Regions from separate parts of the Psychrobacillus sp. AK 1817 genome, predicted to be linked through region 1. Evidence: predicted binding sites of a transcription regulator. Region 1 holds the regulator's gene; each other region holds the start of a gene.
What was found. The regulator CtsR, encoded in region 1, represses protease genes until heat stress. The targets are predictions, from matches to a motif close to ATGGTCAATAAAGGTCAAACA.
Positions count from the first base shown of each region.

Region 2: a site for CtsR is predicted at 2,776-2,796, ahead of clpP (ATP-dependent Clp endopeptidase proteolytic subunit ClpP). Genes of this name have one in related genera too.
Region 3: a site for CtsR is predicted at 2,321-2,341, ahead of D0S48_RS06850 (ATP-dependent Clp protease ATP-binding subunit). Genes of this name have one in related genera too.

Region 1 covers NZ_CP031739.1:2,612,340-2,616,660, reverse strand. Annotated here, with positions in the region: gene D0S48_RS13000 (ATP-dependent Clp protease ATP-binding subunit) at 1-267, opposite strand, end outside; gene D0S48_RS12995 (protein-arginine kinase McsB) at 264-1,361, opposite strand; gene D0S48_RS12990 (UvrB/UvrC motif-containing protein) at 1,351-1,893, opposite strand; gene D0S48_RS12985 (CtsR family transcriptional regulator) at 1,909-2,382, opposite strand; gene D0S48_RS12980 (GNAT family N-acetyltransferase) at 2,549-3,007, opposite strand; gene rsgA (ribosome small subunit-dependent GTPase A) at 3,019-4,026, opposite strand.
Region 2 covers NZ_CP031739.1:3,602,720-3,607,040, forward strand. Annotated here, with positions in the region: gene whiA (DNA-binding protein WhiA) at 1-414, shown strand, start outside; gene D0S48_RS18050 (HPr family phosphocarrier protein) at 434-691, shown strand; gene D0S48_RS18055 (hypothetical protein) at 1,730-2,014, opposite strand; gene clpP (ATP-dependent Clp endopeptidase proteolytic subunit ClpP) at 2,086-2,682, opposite strand; tRNA gene D0S48_RS18065 (tRNA-Arg) at 2,859-2,930, shown strand; gene D0S48_RS18070 (catalase family peroxidase) at 3,029-3,970, opposite strand; gene D0S48_RS18075 (TPM domain-containing protein) at 4,180-4,321, shown strand, end outside.
Region 3 covers NZ_CP031739.1:1,327,535-1,331,855, reverse strand. Annotated here, with positions in the region: gene D0S48_RS06870 (Cof-type HAD-IIB family hydrolase) at 1-73, opposite strand, end outside; gene D0S48_RS06865 (prolyl oligopeptidase family serine peptidase) at 208-966, shown strand; gene D0S48_RS06860 (metal-sulfur cluster assembly factor) at 1,016-1,324, shown strand; gene D0S48_RS06855 (Crp/Fnr family transcriptional regulator) at 1,529-2,221, opposite strand; gene D0S48_RS06850 (ATP-dependent Clp protease ATP-binding subunit) at 2,364-4,321, shown strand, end outside.

The DNA.
Region 1 (4,321 bases):
AATCACTTTCTTAGCGCGAGGCGTATAGTGAACAATAGGGCCGACTTCCTCTGCCCCAGTTCCAACTAGCTCCTCAATACCTGCTTCTATTACTTTTGGATCTACTTCAATTGCTTCTAAAGCTTTTGCCGCAATACCACTGCCCTCTCGAATAAGTCCAAGTAATATATGTTCTGTTCCTATAGATTCGTGCTTTAAGCGAATAGCCTCTTCTTGAGCTAATTGTAAAACTTTTTGCGATCTTTGCGTAAATCGATTAAACATCATGCAGGTTCCTCTCCTTTTGTTTTCTCTTTTTCTCCTTTTTGCAAACGTTCCCTTAACAGCTTAGCTCGAAACATATCACGCTCCGAAGCATTTAAAGTTGTACCAGCATACTTTTGTAAAAATCCTGGCTGCATAAAAACCATACATTCATTTAAGATAGACATATCCACATCTTGAATAAGTCCAATATCTATCCCTAAGCGTACATCGGATAGGCATCTTGCTGCCTCCTCCGTTGTCATAAGACGAGCATAGGATAAGGTTCCTAACGAACGATAAAGACGATCCTCTAGTGTATTGGGAGAATGCTTTAATAGTGCATCTCGTGCTTCTCTTTCTTTTTGAATAATTTGTTCCGTAATGCTTTGAAGATCAGCAAGTATATCCTCCTCAGTCTTACCAAGTGTCGTTTGATTTGATACCTGATAAACATTGCCGAGCGCTTCACTACCCTCTCCATATATCCCTCTTACTACCATTCCAAGTCGAGAAATAATGGTTACTATTCGATTCATTTGTTTTGTTTTCGTTAATGCAGGTAAATGCATCATAACTGATGCCCTAAGTCCAGTGCCCGTATTAGTAGGGCAACTTGTTAAATATCCAAACTGTTCATCGAATGCGTAAGGTAATTCTTTTTCCAATAAGCTATCTATATTATCTGCCCGTTTATAAGCCTCTTCAATTTGGAGGCCTGGAAAAAGGCACTGGATCCTAATATGGTCCTCTTCATTTACCATGAGACTAACAGATTCATCCTCCGATAAAAGGACGGAGCCTGTATTCGGAGAATTTGCCAATTTGGGACTGATCAAATGCTTTTCTACTAACACTTGGCGTCCGAGCTCAGATACATCTTTTATCTGAATGGAGGAAAATTTCATTTGCAATGCTTCATCAGCAGCATCCAACAAAGTGGCTGAAACAGATTGGTCAATTTTATGCGCTTCGTCCTCTGTAAATGCAAGAGGGAAGCGAAATCCATTCAGATTTCTAGCCAATCGGATCCTTGTGCTCATCACAATGTCAGAATGCTCTCCTTCCCCTTCCATCCAACTAGATCTGGAATTATCTAAAAAGTTATCAACCGACATAGTGGTCGCCACCTCCTTCGGCAAGCTGTTTTTCTAGTTCTTTTACTTCATCTCTCAGCTTAGCGGCATCCTCAAATTGTTCATGCTCGACAGCATCCTTCATTTGTGTACGTATCGCTTCAATTCTTTTCTTTAAAGCTATTTTTTCACCAAGTACCCCTGGTGCTTTTCCAATATGTGTCGTATTGCCATTATGCAGACGTTTTAAAACTTGGGGTAAATGAGGACGAAAGCTTTCATAACAAGAAGCGCATCCAAACTTACCTTCCTCTAAGAACCTCTCAATAGACCAGCCACATTCATTACATTCAAGTGTTTTCTGTTGTTTTTGTTGAACCATCTGCTGATCCGCGTGGTTAAACCAATTAGATAGAAGCTGATGGAGAGATAATGGGTCTTGTTTATATTCAACATAAAACGGGTGTAGGCTATTTGCACAAACCTCACAATAATGTCGTTCAAAGTGTTCTCCGTTATGCACCTGTGTAACCGTCACTTTGGCCGGTCTTTGCTTACAATTTTCACAAATCACTTTTCAACACCCCGTTCATTTTTCACTTTTTTCATATTTTAACGTTAATAGCATCGCACAAAGTATTCGTGCTCTTAGATCGTCTCTTGCAGGCAGTGGGATGGCTAAAGTCGTTCTGGCTAAGGCTGCTAAAATAATTTTTGCTTCTCGCTTAGTTATCACTTCTTCATCCAATAATCTAAATACAATATCTTCTGTCGCGGACTCAGACGCCCCGGCTTCCAGACTTTGTATTATATGCTCAATCAATTCAGCTTTTGTATGGGCCCGAACGCGGAGGATTCGAATATACCCACCACCACCTCGCTTACTTTCCACCAAATAACCACGGTCCTGTGTAAATCGAGTGTTTATAACATAATTTATTTGCGAGGGGACACAGTGAAATTTTTCAGCGATTTCACTTCTCTTTATTTCAATCTGCCCTCTACTTTCTTCTTCGATAATTGACTTCAAATAACCTTCAATAATGTCAGATATATTTCTCATCTTCTCTCACCTCTTCTCATTAAAACTGACTTTGACTATATTTGACTATATTATATAGCGAAATTTTTGTATGTGCAATTGATATGCCTAACATAAAAACAACAAAAAAACTACCAACATTTATTGTCAGTAGTTTTAGGTTGTATCAAAATGGAAACTTATATTCTTATATTTGTGAATTGTATTTGAGTTGTGTAATAAAAAAATTAGGCTCTACTTCAATGTCCTTTATTTTGGAAAAGTTGTGTCTTTCGTACAAAGTAAGCGCCGGTTTATTTTTTGCACCAGTAGATACTATAACACTTACACTATCAGGAGCGAGGTCCAATACGTATTTTAACAGCTCAGAAGCTATTCCCTTCCTGAAATGATTAGGGTGGACAACTAACCTACAGATATCCATTTCATCTCCATTAATTTCATATGAAATAAAACCAAGCAGTTGTTCCTTTTCATACTTTCCTATATAAATTTCTTTAGAAGCTTTAATATCCTCTGTAGTTTCCTTAAGCTGCGGAATGCCATCAAAACCGATAATCTCCACTTCCTTTCGATAAGCCGGAAGCTGTACTTCAAGCATTTCTTCTGCTACAGATTGATTGTGATGATCAAGTAATAAAATCATTGCGTACCTCTTTAAACTTTTCTTTTTTTATTGTTTTTTTGGGCTTTAGATAATTGCTTCCATTTATCTCGCTCTGTTTTTTGTGCAGCCAAGTCGTTTTTACGTTCCATATGGGCAAGTTCACGTAATAATTTTACATAGCTCCTATAACGGTCCTCTTTTAGTACACCAGAACGAATAGCCTCCTGAATCGTACAGCCAGGCTCTTTTTTATGCTGACAGTCTCTAAATCGACACTGCATTGCAAGCTCTTCTATATCTTGGAAGCTGTTGCTAATCCCCTCGCTTGAATCCCATAGCTGAAATTCTCTCATCCCTGGTGTATCTATCAATAGCCCTCCTCCAGGTAACAAAGAAAGCTCTCTATGAGTTGTTGTGTGACGCCCCTTACTGTCATCCTCTCGAATGTCACTAACCGCCATCACTTCTTCTCCTGATAGAGCATTTATCAAGGAGGATTTACCTACACCTGAAGAGCCAAGTAATGCACCTGTCTTCCCTTCGCCAAGAAGAGCGGCCAAGTCTTCTATTCCTTCTCCTGTAACACTAGAAACAGCAAAGATTTCGACGCCAAATGCAATAGATTCGACTTCATTGATATAATAATCCAATTGCTCACAAGCATCTTTTTTCGTTAGAACAACTACTGGTGTCGCCCCCGAATCCCAAGCTGCGAGTAAGTAACGCTCTAACCTTCTAACATTGAAGTCTTGGTTGAGTGACATCACTAAAAACACATAATCTACATTCACTGCAACCAATTGGATTTCCATAGTTGTACCAGCCACTTTTCTTGAGAATTGCGATTGTCTCGGTAAAACCTGTTGAATAATCCCTTTCTCTTCTCCTGGCATTTGCTCTAAAACAACCCAATCTCCTACTGCCGGAAAAGCTTCTCGATTGTTGTCAAATTTAAACTTACCTGAAAGGGAGCATAGCCACTCTCCATCATTTGTGACTACTCGATATAAATGTTTATGCTCGAGTAAAACTCGGCCTACTAATCCTTTGCTCGTCATCTTTTCTTCCCATTTACTATTCCATCCATACTTTTCGATTAAATTCAATTTAAATTTCCTCCTAATTTTCCCTAAAAATATTTTAATCGCCATTTTTTATTCGGCGAAATACTGGGCAACAAAAAAACCATGATTGCACGAATCAGCAATCATGGTTTCCCGATCATTAGTAAAGAAATTTCAAAAAGTATGGAGAAATAAGCTCGATTGTCTGTTTACAATCAAACCAATACCTATTCAGCCTACATTTAGAAAATTACAGAGTGGGACATCATGAACTTACTGATTCGTTTTG
Region 2 (4,321 bases), 990 kb from region 1:
CGTAAAAAAGGTTTTGTGGCATATTTAAAGGAAGCAGAAAAAATATCTGACTTTTTAAGCATTGCTGGAGCTCATCGTGCCCTCTTGAAATTTGAGGATGTGCGAATCATCCGAGATATGCGCAACAGTGTCAATCGTTTAGTCAATTGTGAAACTGCCAATTTAAACAAAACCATCAGCGCAGCCATCCGACAAGTGGAGAACATCCGCTTTATCGATAACGCAATCGGCTTAGACCAATTGCCAGAGAAGCTGCGAGAAATAGCTCGTCTGCGAGTGGAGTATCAGGATGTTACACTAAAGGAACTAGGAGATATGGTGTCCACTGGAAACGTAAGTAAATCTGGTGTCAACCATCGTTTGCGCAAATTGGATGAAATAGCAGATGCATTAAGAAGAGGCGAATCAATTTAAAGAAATGGGGCTAAGGATTATGGCGGAACAACAGGTCGAGGTAAAATTACAATCAGGACTTCAAGCAAGACAAGCAGCATTATTTGTACAAGAAGCTAATCGTTATATTGCAGATGTGTTTTTAGAAAAAGATGATAAAAAAGTAAACGCTAAAAGTATCATGGGTATCATGAGCTTAGCGATAAGCAAGGGTGCTACCATCACTTTAAGTGCTGAGGGCTCTGACGAAGCAGAAGCAGTAGAATCACTAGCTAAATTCATTTCTAAAGCAGAATAATTAATCGTAAGGCTGTTGTATGATCCGGTATGGATTGTATGGCAGCTTTTTAATATTAATCGTATGTATCTCCTTGAAAAGTATAACTAATAGTTGGTAGATTTCCGCTTTAGGCGGACGCTTTCCGTGGGGTGAGCGATAAGCCATCACCCGTCGCTTACGCGCGCGGTTGTGATGTCTTATCTGCCTCACTGATCCCACTGGAGACGCCGCCAGTCGCTGCAATCACAGGTTGTCTAGGAAAGAGAAAGTCGCAAATTCAATTTAATTGAAAAGCATGAACGATAGTTTGTAGATTTTCGCTTTAGGCGGTCGCTTTCCGCGGGGGGTGCGATAAGCCATCACCGCCGCATTCGCGTCGTTTGTGATGGCTTATCTGTCACCCTCTTCCCGTAGGAGTCGCCGCCTGCCGCTTCAATCATAGGTTGTGTAGGAAAGAGAAAGTCGTATGGGATAAACTTACTCAACTATTTAAACAGTTACTTGAAAAGAATGAAAGAGAGAGGAGAGATTTCCGCTTTAGGCGGTCGCTTTCCGTGGGGTGAGCGATAAGCCATCACCCGTCGCTTAAGCGCGCGGTTGTGATGTCTTATCTGCCTCACTGATCCCACTGGAGTCGTCGCCTGCCGCTGCAATCATATGTTGTGTAGGAAAGAGATAGTCGCAAATTCAATTTTATTGAAAAGTATGAACGATAGTATGTAGATTTCCGCTTTAGGCGGTCGCTTTCCACGGGGGGCGCGATAAGCCATCACCGCCGCATTCGCGTCGTTTGTGATGGCTTATCTGTCACCCTCCTCCCGTAGGAGTCGCCGCCTGTCGCTGCAATCACAGATTGTGTAGGAATAGAAAGTCGTATGGGAAAAATAAGTTATCTAATTTCCGTGATGCTTCATTATTCAATTTTAAGAGAATACAAAGTAAACTCTTTTATGAAGTGATATAATTTCATTTAAAATTTTTAGGCAATAGACAGGGTTAAAAAATAGATTGATTTATATATAGAAAAACGTGTTCATATAAATGAACACGCTCATACTAGGAAGAAAAATCGTTGTTAATGATCTTATCTACGTATTTTTTTGCAGGAACTAGCCCTAAATTTGTTTCATTTCGAACGAATTTGACCATTTCCACTAGGCTACTGCCGTTATTATTCATCTCTAAAATTTGTTTTTCTAAATCCTCGTCACCGATAAAATGAAGGTCCTGCTGTTCTTCTAATTTTCTAATTTTGCTTTGTAGGCTGAAGGTATAGATTACTAAAAATAGAATGATTAATAAAGAAGTTATTTGAAATAGAATAGTTACACAACCTTTCATTACTAAATTTACAGAAAAGCTTTATTAAAAAATCCAAGAGAGCAGGAGCTCGCTTGGATTTTATTGTATTATTAGTCTTTTTTCATTTCGCTGCGTGCGATAATATGATCGATTAGACCGTATTCTTTTGCACGTTCTGCTGTCATGAAGTTATCGCGGTCTGTGTCTCTTGAAACGACTTCAAGTGGCTGACCAGTACGTTCAGACATAATGTGGTTTAATTTATCGCGTAAGAACAAGATGCGTTTTGCAGCGATCTCGATTTCTGTTGCTTGCCCTTGAGCTCCACCAAGTGGTTGGTGAATCATTACCTCTGCGTTTGGAAGTGCATAGCGTTTGCCTTTTGTTCCAGCAGTAAGTAAGAAAGCACCCATTGATGCTGCCATACCGATACAAATAGTTTGTACGTCTGGTTTGATGAATTGCATTGTATCGTAGATAGCCATACCAGCAGTAATACTTCCGCCTGGGCTATTGATGTAGATGGAGATATCCTTTTCTGGATCTTCCGCTTCTAGGAATAAAAGCTGAGCAACGATAGAGTTTGACACGTTGTCATCAATCGCACTACCAAGCATGATGATGCGGTCTTTTAACAATCTTGAATAGATGTCATAGGCACGCTCACCGCGATTTGTTTGTTCAATAACTGTAGGAATTAAATTCATCCTGGATTGCCTCCTTCAAAGGTGGTTATATTTTTTTATTTTTATTTGTGTACTGAGAAATTCTACCTCAGTTGTAACTTTATCATACATGGAATGGTCAAGGAAGGTCAAATATTAAGCTTAGAAATGTTGACTTGAATTATTCCTATTCCATTTGTATAATAGAAAGGTCGCTTGCCCCTGTAGTTTAATGGATATGACGTAAGATTCCGGTTCTTGAGATGGGGGTTCGATTCCCTCCAGGGGCGTCCATAACATTTAGAAACACTCGAATTCTTCGAGTGTTTTTTTATTTACAAGATATGAAAGTATATGCTTTGTCGAGCTTTAATGCCCTGCATTTTCCTTACTCATTTTTACTTCTCCTTTCATATGATTCAGCATATGCGCCACTACGAAAGTGTAGTATAGGATCATCTGTTAGCTCTATGCCCTCCGGTACAATCGTTGGATCAAAAACAATGTCTTCCTTATGATGTATTTTATTTTTGATTTCCAAACGACCAATATTCACTTTTCTTCTTTCCTCTGGCCACATATCTGTAGCATCGTTTGGATTATCGCCATCCTCCGCTAAGCGGATAACGAGGTCAAACTCGACCGGTGCCTGGTTTAATCTGTTATCTAGCTCCTCGGTCAAATAATTAGCTGAAAGAGATTTACTTGTCAAAGCAGGGTCCTTTGTTTCATTAACAGGAACCCATTCATATTTAATCGCCTGGCGAACACCGTCTTTATTGACGAAATAGAAGGCATGTATAGGATAATAATGGAGCTCTGCGTAGCTTATTGGCGGCTGTTTTGCCTGCTCTTTAATGATTTGAATAACGTTTTTGCTATGTGGATATTTTTTAGAGAGCAGCTCTACCATGGCAAGGCCTCTATCAATAGTTTTGATACCTGTTTTTTCATCCGTGAATATTTCAATCATATCTATAAATTCTCTAGGGCTGCTAGTGACAAACATAGGCACAGTAGCACTCACTAAATTGGTGATACTGCCATCTGCTAGCTGAAATTGAACAGCCAGTCCTTTTGCCGGGGTAAGATAATCTATCGAAGCAGGATTAGGCGGGCTATTGGAAAAACGGACGGTAGCGGAGACGGCTTCTCTATGAAGGTGAGGCGCTACAGTGTAAGGTACCGCATTGCCATTCGGATGAAATACCGCTTCATACATATCTCCCTTTGCATGGGCTCTTCTTGCTCCAGGGAATTTCCCTTGAATTTGTTCGAGTGCATCTACCGCTTCCTTTGGAGTTAAATCCTCTTTATGTATTTGTTCCATGTTTTTACCTCCTTATTTATTGCAGTCTATTCATCATTACCACTCTTTTCCTATATTAAACCCACAAAACGGGAAGACATCTCCCTTTGAAAATTAATAAGATAGTTTTCGCATATAATGAATGAGTCTTGAATATTTGGAATAAAGTAAAATAGAGGCTTTAAATAGATAAAAGGGTGAGAGTTAAATTTGAAGGGAGATAGGTGCTATTGAAAAGAACTATACAGTTGCTAGTTAGTATAATATTAGTTTCTCTATTATTTCCGTTAACGACAGGAGCTGCATCTAACATTCCTAATGTTCCTAGAGATTCCTATTTAGTAGATTTAGAAGGTTATCTAGCTGATGAAA
Region 3 (4,321 bases), 1.3 Mb from region 1:
TGTTTTCCGATATTACTTTTTCGTCTGTTAACAAAGTACCATCTAAATCTAATACAATTAAGTGACGTTCCATGAGAAAATTCCCCCTCTATTCTATATAAAGTTTATCTTGTTCCAAAGACAACGTCAAAATGTAGAATGTTGCGATTTTGTAAAAAAAGATTTGCTTTGTTAAAATAGTAATAATACAAATGAGGGGTGACTTAAATGATTACTAATTTAGAAAATTGGGGAGAAATTCCTGTCTTACATATATTTAATGATAACTTTGATAAAAATGCACCAGTAGTTTTTTTCCTACATGGATTTGAAAGTGGAAAAGAACATAATCTTCATTATGCGTACCAGTTAGTTAGTAAAGGCTGTAGAGTGATTATGCCCGACGCTCATTTACATGGAGATCGCGATATGAAGTTAGACCAAGTAGAAATAAGCCTTAGATTTTGGGAAATAGTTTTAACTTCCATAGAAGAGCTTGGTAAACTAAAGCAGGAGCTAAGTACTCGAGGTTATGATAATGGACAAAAAATTGGGGTTGCTGGAACCTCTATGGGAGGTATAACTACTCTTGGGTGTTTAACTGCGTATCCTTGGATCGATGCAGCAGCAATTATGATGGGTACTCCAGGCTATGTAGAGTTAGCAAAAGCTCAAATTGAATTAATTGAAAAAAGAGGCTTTAAAGTTCCATTGAATGAAGAAGAAAAAAGAAAAATGTTTGAAACGCTGTCTGTATTTGATGCATCTAACCAACTAGAAAAGTTAGCAAACAAGCCGCTATTTTTCTGGCACGGTTCGAAGGACGAAGTAGTACCTTTTGCACCAACCTCGAAATTTATTGATGATTTGATTGTAAAATACGGTGAGTCTCAGATTGAATTTATGAAGGAAAAAAATTCTGGCCATGCTGTTTCCAGAAAAGGTATGCTACGAGCAACAGAATGGCTAGCAAACTGTTTGGCATAAAAGCTACTTCTTTGTTATGATGAATGAAAGAAGTAAGGAGGTTATCAGTATGGATCAAGATATGAAAGATAGTATGATGTCTGCACTTGAGAATGTTATTGACCCAGAGCTGGGCGTTGATATTGTCAATTTGGGCTTAGTATATGATGTAGATTTAACAGATGAAGGACAGGCTACAGTTACGATGACGCTAACTTCTATTGGTTGCCCAATGGGACCGATGATTGTTGATCAAGTAAAAACTGCGCTTGGAGAATTACCAGAAGTAAAAGAAACCGAGGTTAACATTGTTTGGAATCCGCCATGGTCAAAAGACAATATGTCTCGTTACGCTAAAATTGCATTAGGTATTAGATAAAAAACATTCCGTCCATATGTGGGCGGAATGTTTTTTATTTGCTTGGATATTAAATTTTATTTGAGGGATTAATACACAAACTGTTATTGAAGCATTAGGTGGCGAATTAGCGGGAGAAGGGAGACAGATAAGACATCACAAACGGAGCTTAGTATCGCTTCCCCCGCGGAAAGCATCCACCTAGAGCGAAAATCAAAAATAAAACTAATCTATTCGACAAACACATAGAGGACAGCTCTCGCATTGGTTTTCTCTTTTTAATAATTCTAAATCGTGAATGGTAATAACTCCTTTTTGAAAAGAAACAATACCCTCATTCTTCAAATCATTTAGCATACGATTGACTACTTCTCTACTCATAGCACATAGATTAGCTATTTCCTGATTAGTTAGCTGAAAATTTATTTTAATACTATCATCAGGGAGTTTTTCCCCATAAGTATTAGCCAGACGTATTAAAGTTGAAAATAGTGCTCCTTTTTTTCCATGAAGCATTAAATCTCGAAATCTTGTCTGATTTTTTAAGTATACAAGTTGTATATATTTTGTCCATTCTACCATTAGCTCTGTAGAATTCACGAGAAAACTTTCAAATTTATTTTTAGGAAGCATCAATAGCAGAGTGGTCTCTAATGTATGAGCAGAAAAACTATGATGTGCATTATCTGCAAAAATCCCAGATTCTCCTATACAGTTGTCTGGACCTACAATTCTCAGAGTTAGTAGTTTGCCGCCTTCTGTATCTTTATTTATAGCAATAGATCCGCTAATCACAAGATAAATCTCTTCTGCTAGCTCACCTTCAACATAAACTGAGCGATCTTTTTCCATTTTTATAGTAGTGCCATATTGTTTAAATAATAAGCCTATATTCGGGGATACTAAACTATTATCCACCTTATCACCGCCTTTACTAATACCTTTAAATAATAGCATAATTTCATAAAAGTTAAGCTAAATTCTTTACAAAATATGCTAATAAGCTATATAGTTATATTAGTCAATAAAGGTCAAACTTTGTGAAACGGAGCTGTTAAATATGCAAATGAACCAACAAGATCAAAAAAGTCCTTTAGAAACGTACGGTCGTAATTTAGTAAACGCTGTTAAAGACGGAAAGATGGATCCAGTGATCGGTAGAGACCAGGAAATAAGAAATGTAATACGAATTTTATCAAGAAAAACAAAAAATAATCCTGTTCTCATCGGCGAGCCAGGAGTGGGGAAAACAGCTATAGTCGAAGGACTTGCCCAACGTATTGTAAAAAAAGACGTTCCTGAAGGATTAAAGGATAAAGAGATTTTTGAATTGGATATGAGCTCATTAATTGCAGGTGCAAAATATCGTGGTGAATTTGAGGAACGCCTTCAAGCGGTTTTAAAACAGATCAAAGAAAGTGAAGGTAAAATTATTTTATTTATCGATGAAATTCACACTATTGTTGGAGCGGGCAAAACGGATGGAGCAATGGACGCGGGGAATATGCTGAAGCCTATGCTTGCTCGAGGGGAGCTTCATTGTATTGGAGCAACTACTTTAGATGAATATCGTATGTATATTGAAAAAGATCCAGCATTAGAGCGTCGTTTTCAGCAAGTATTAGTGAGAGAACCTTCTGTGGAGGATACTGTTTCCATTCTGCGTGGATTAAAGGAAAGATTTGAATTGCATCATGGTGTTCGCATTCATGACCGGGCAATCGTGGCGGCTTCACAGCTTTCAAACCGCTATATTACGGAGCGCTTTCTACCAGACAAAGCGATTGATTTAATAGATGAAGCTTGTGCAATGATTCGAACAGAAATAGATTCTATGCCACAGGAGCTGGACGAAGTAACGAGAAGAATGATGCAACTCCAAATTGAAGAACAAGCTTTGATGAAGGAAAAGGATGCAGCAAGCAAAAAAAGATTAGAACAACTTCGTAATGAATTAGAGGAGTTAGAGAAATCTTCAGCTGATATGCGTCAAAAATGGGAAACAGAAAAGGAATCAATTCAAGTAGTCCAACAAAAGAGAGAAATGCTAGACCGTTACCGCCGAGAACTTGAGGAAGCTGAAAACAATTACGACTTAAATAAAGCTGCGGAGCTACGTCATGGAAAAATACCACCTTTAGAAAAAGAGTTGCAAGTTTATGAGGATGAAATAAATAGCGATTATGATTCACGCTTACTACGTGAAGAGGTGACCGCCGATGAAATAGCACATATTATTTCTAGGTGGACCGGGATACCTGTTACTAAGCTTGTTGAAGGAGAAAGAGAAAAACTACTTCGATTAAAAGAGACTTTAGGAGAACGTGTAGTTGGCCAGGAGCAAGCAGTTCAATTAGTGACAGAGGCTGTTTGGCGAGCACGAGCAGGCATAAAAGATCCTAACAAACCTATAGGCTCATTTCTATTTTTAGGACCGACAGGAGTAGGTAAAACAGAGCTAGCTAAATCTTTGGCAGCTAACCTGTTTGACTCTGAAGAGCATTTCATCCGAATAGACATGTCTGAATACATGGAAAAGCATAGCGTTTCCCGATTGGTTGGGGCACCTCCAGGATATATCGGATATGAGGAGGGCGGTCAGCTAACAGAGGCTGTTCGAAGAAACCCATACTCTGTTGTATTGTTGGACGAAATTGAGAAGGCTCATCCGGACGTAGCGAATATTTTATTGCAGCTAATGGATGACGGTCGAATTACGGATAGCCAAGGTCGCATTGTCAACTTTACAAATACTGTAGTGATTCTGACATCTAATATAGGCTCGCAATATTTATCTAACACAACTGGAGAAGTTTCAGAATCAGACGAGGAACTTGTCATGTCAGCACTTCGTGCACACTTCAAGCCAGAACTGTTAAATCGGATGGACGATATTATTATGTTCCATTCATTAACGACTCATCATTTTGAAATGATTGCAAAAAAGTATGTAAAACAATTGCAGGATCGTTTATTAGAACAGGAAGTTACTTTGAAAGTCGAGGAAAATGTCTATGC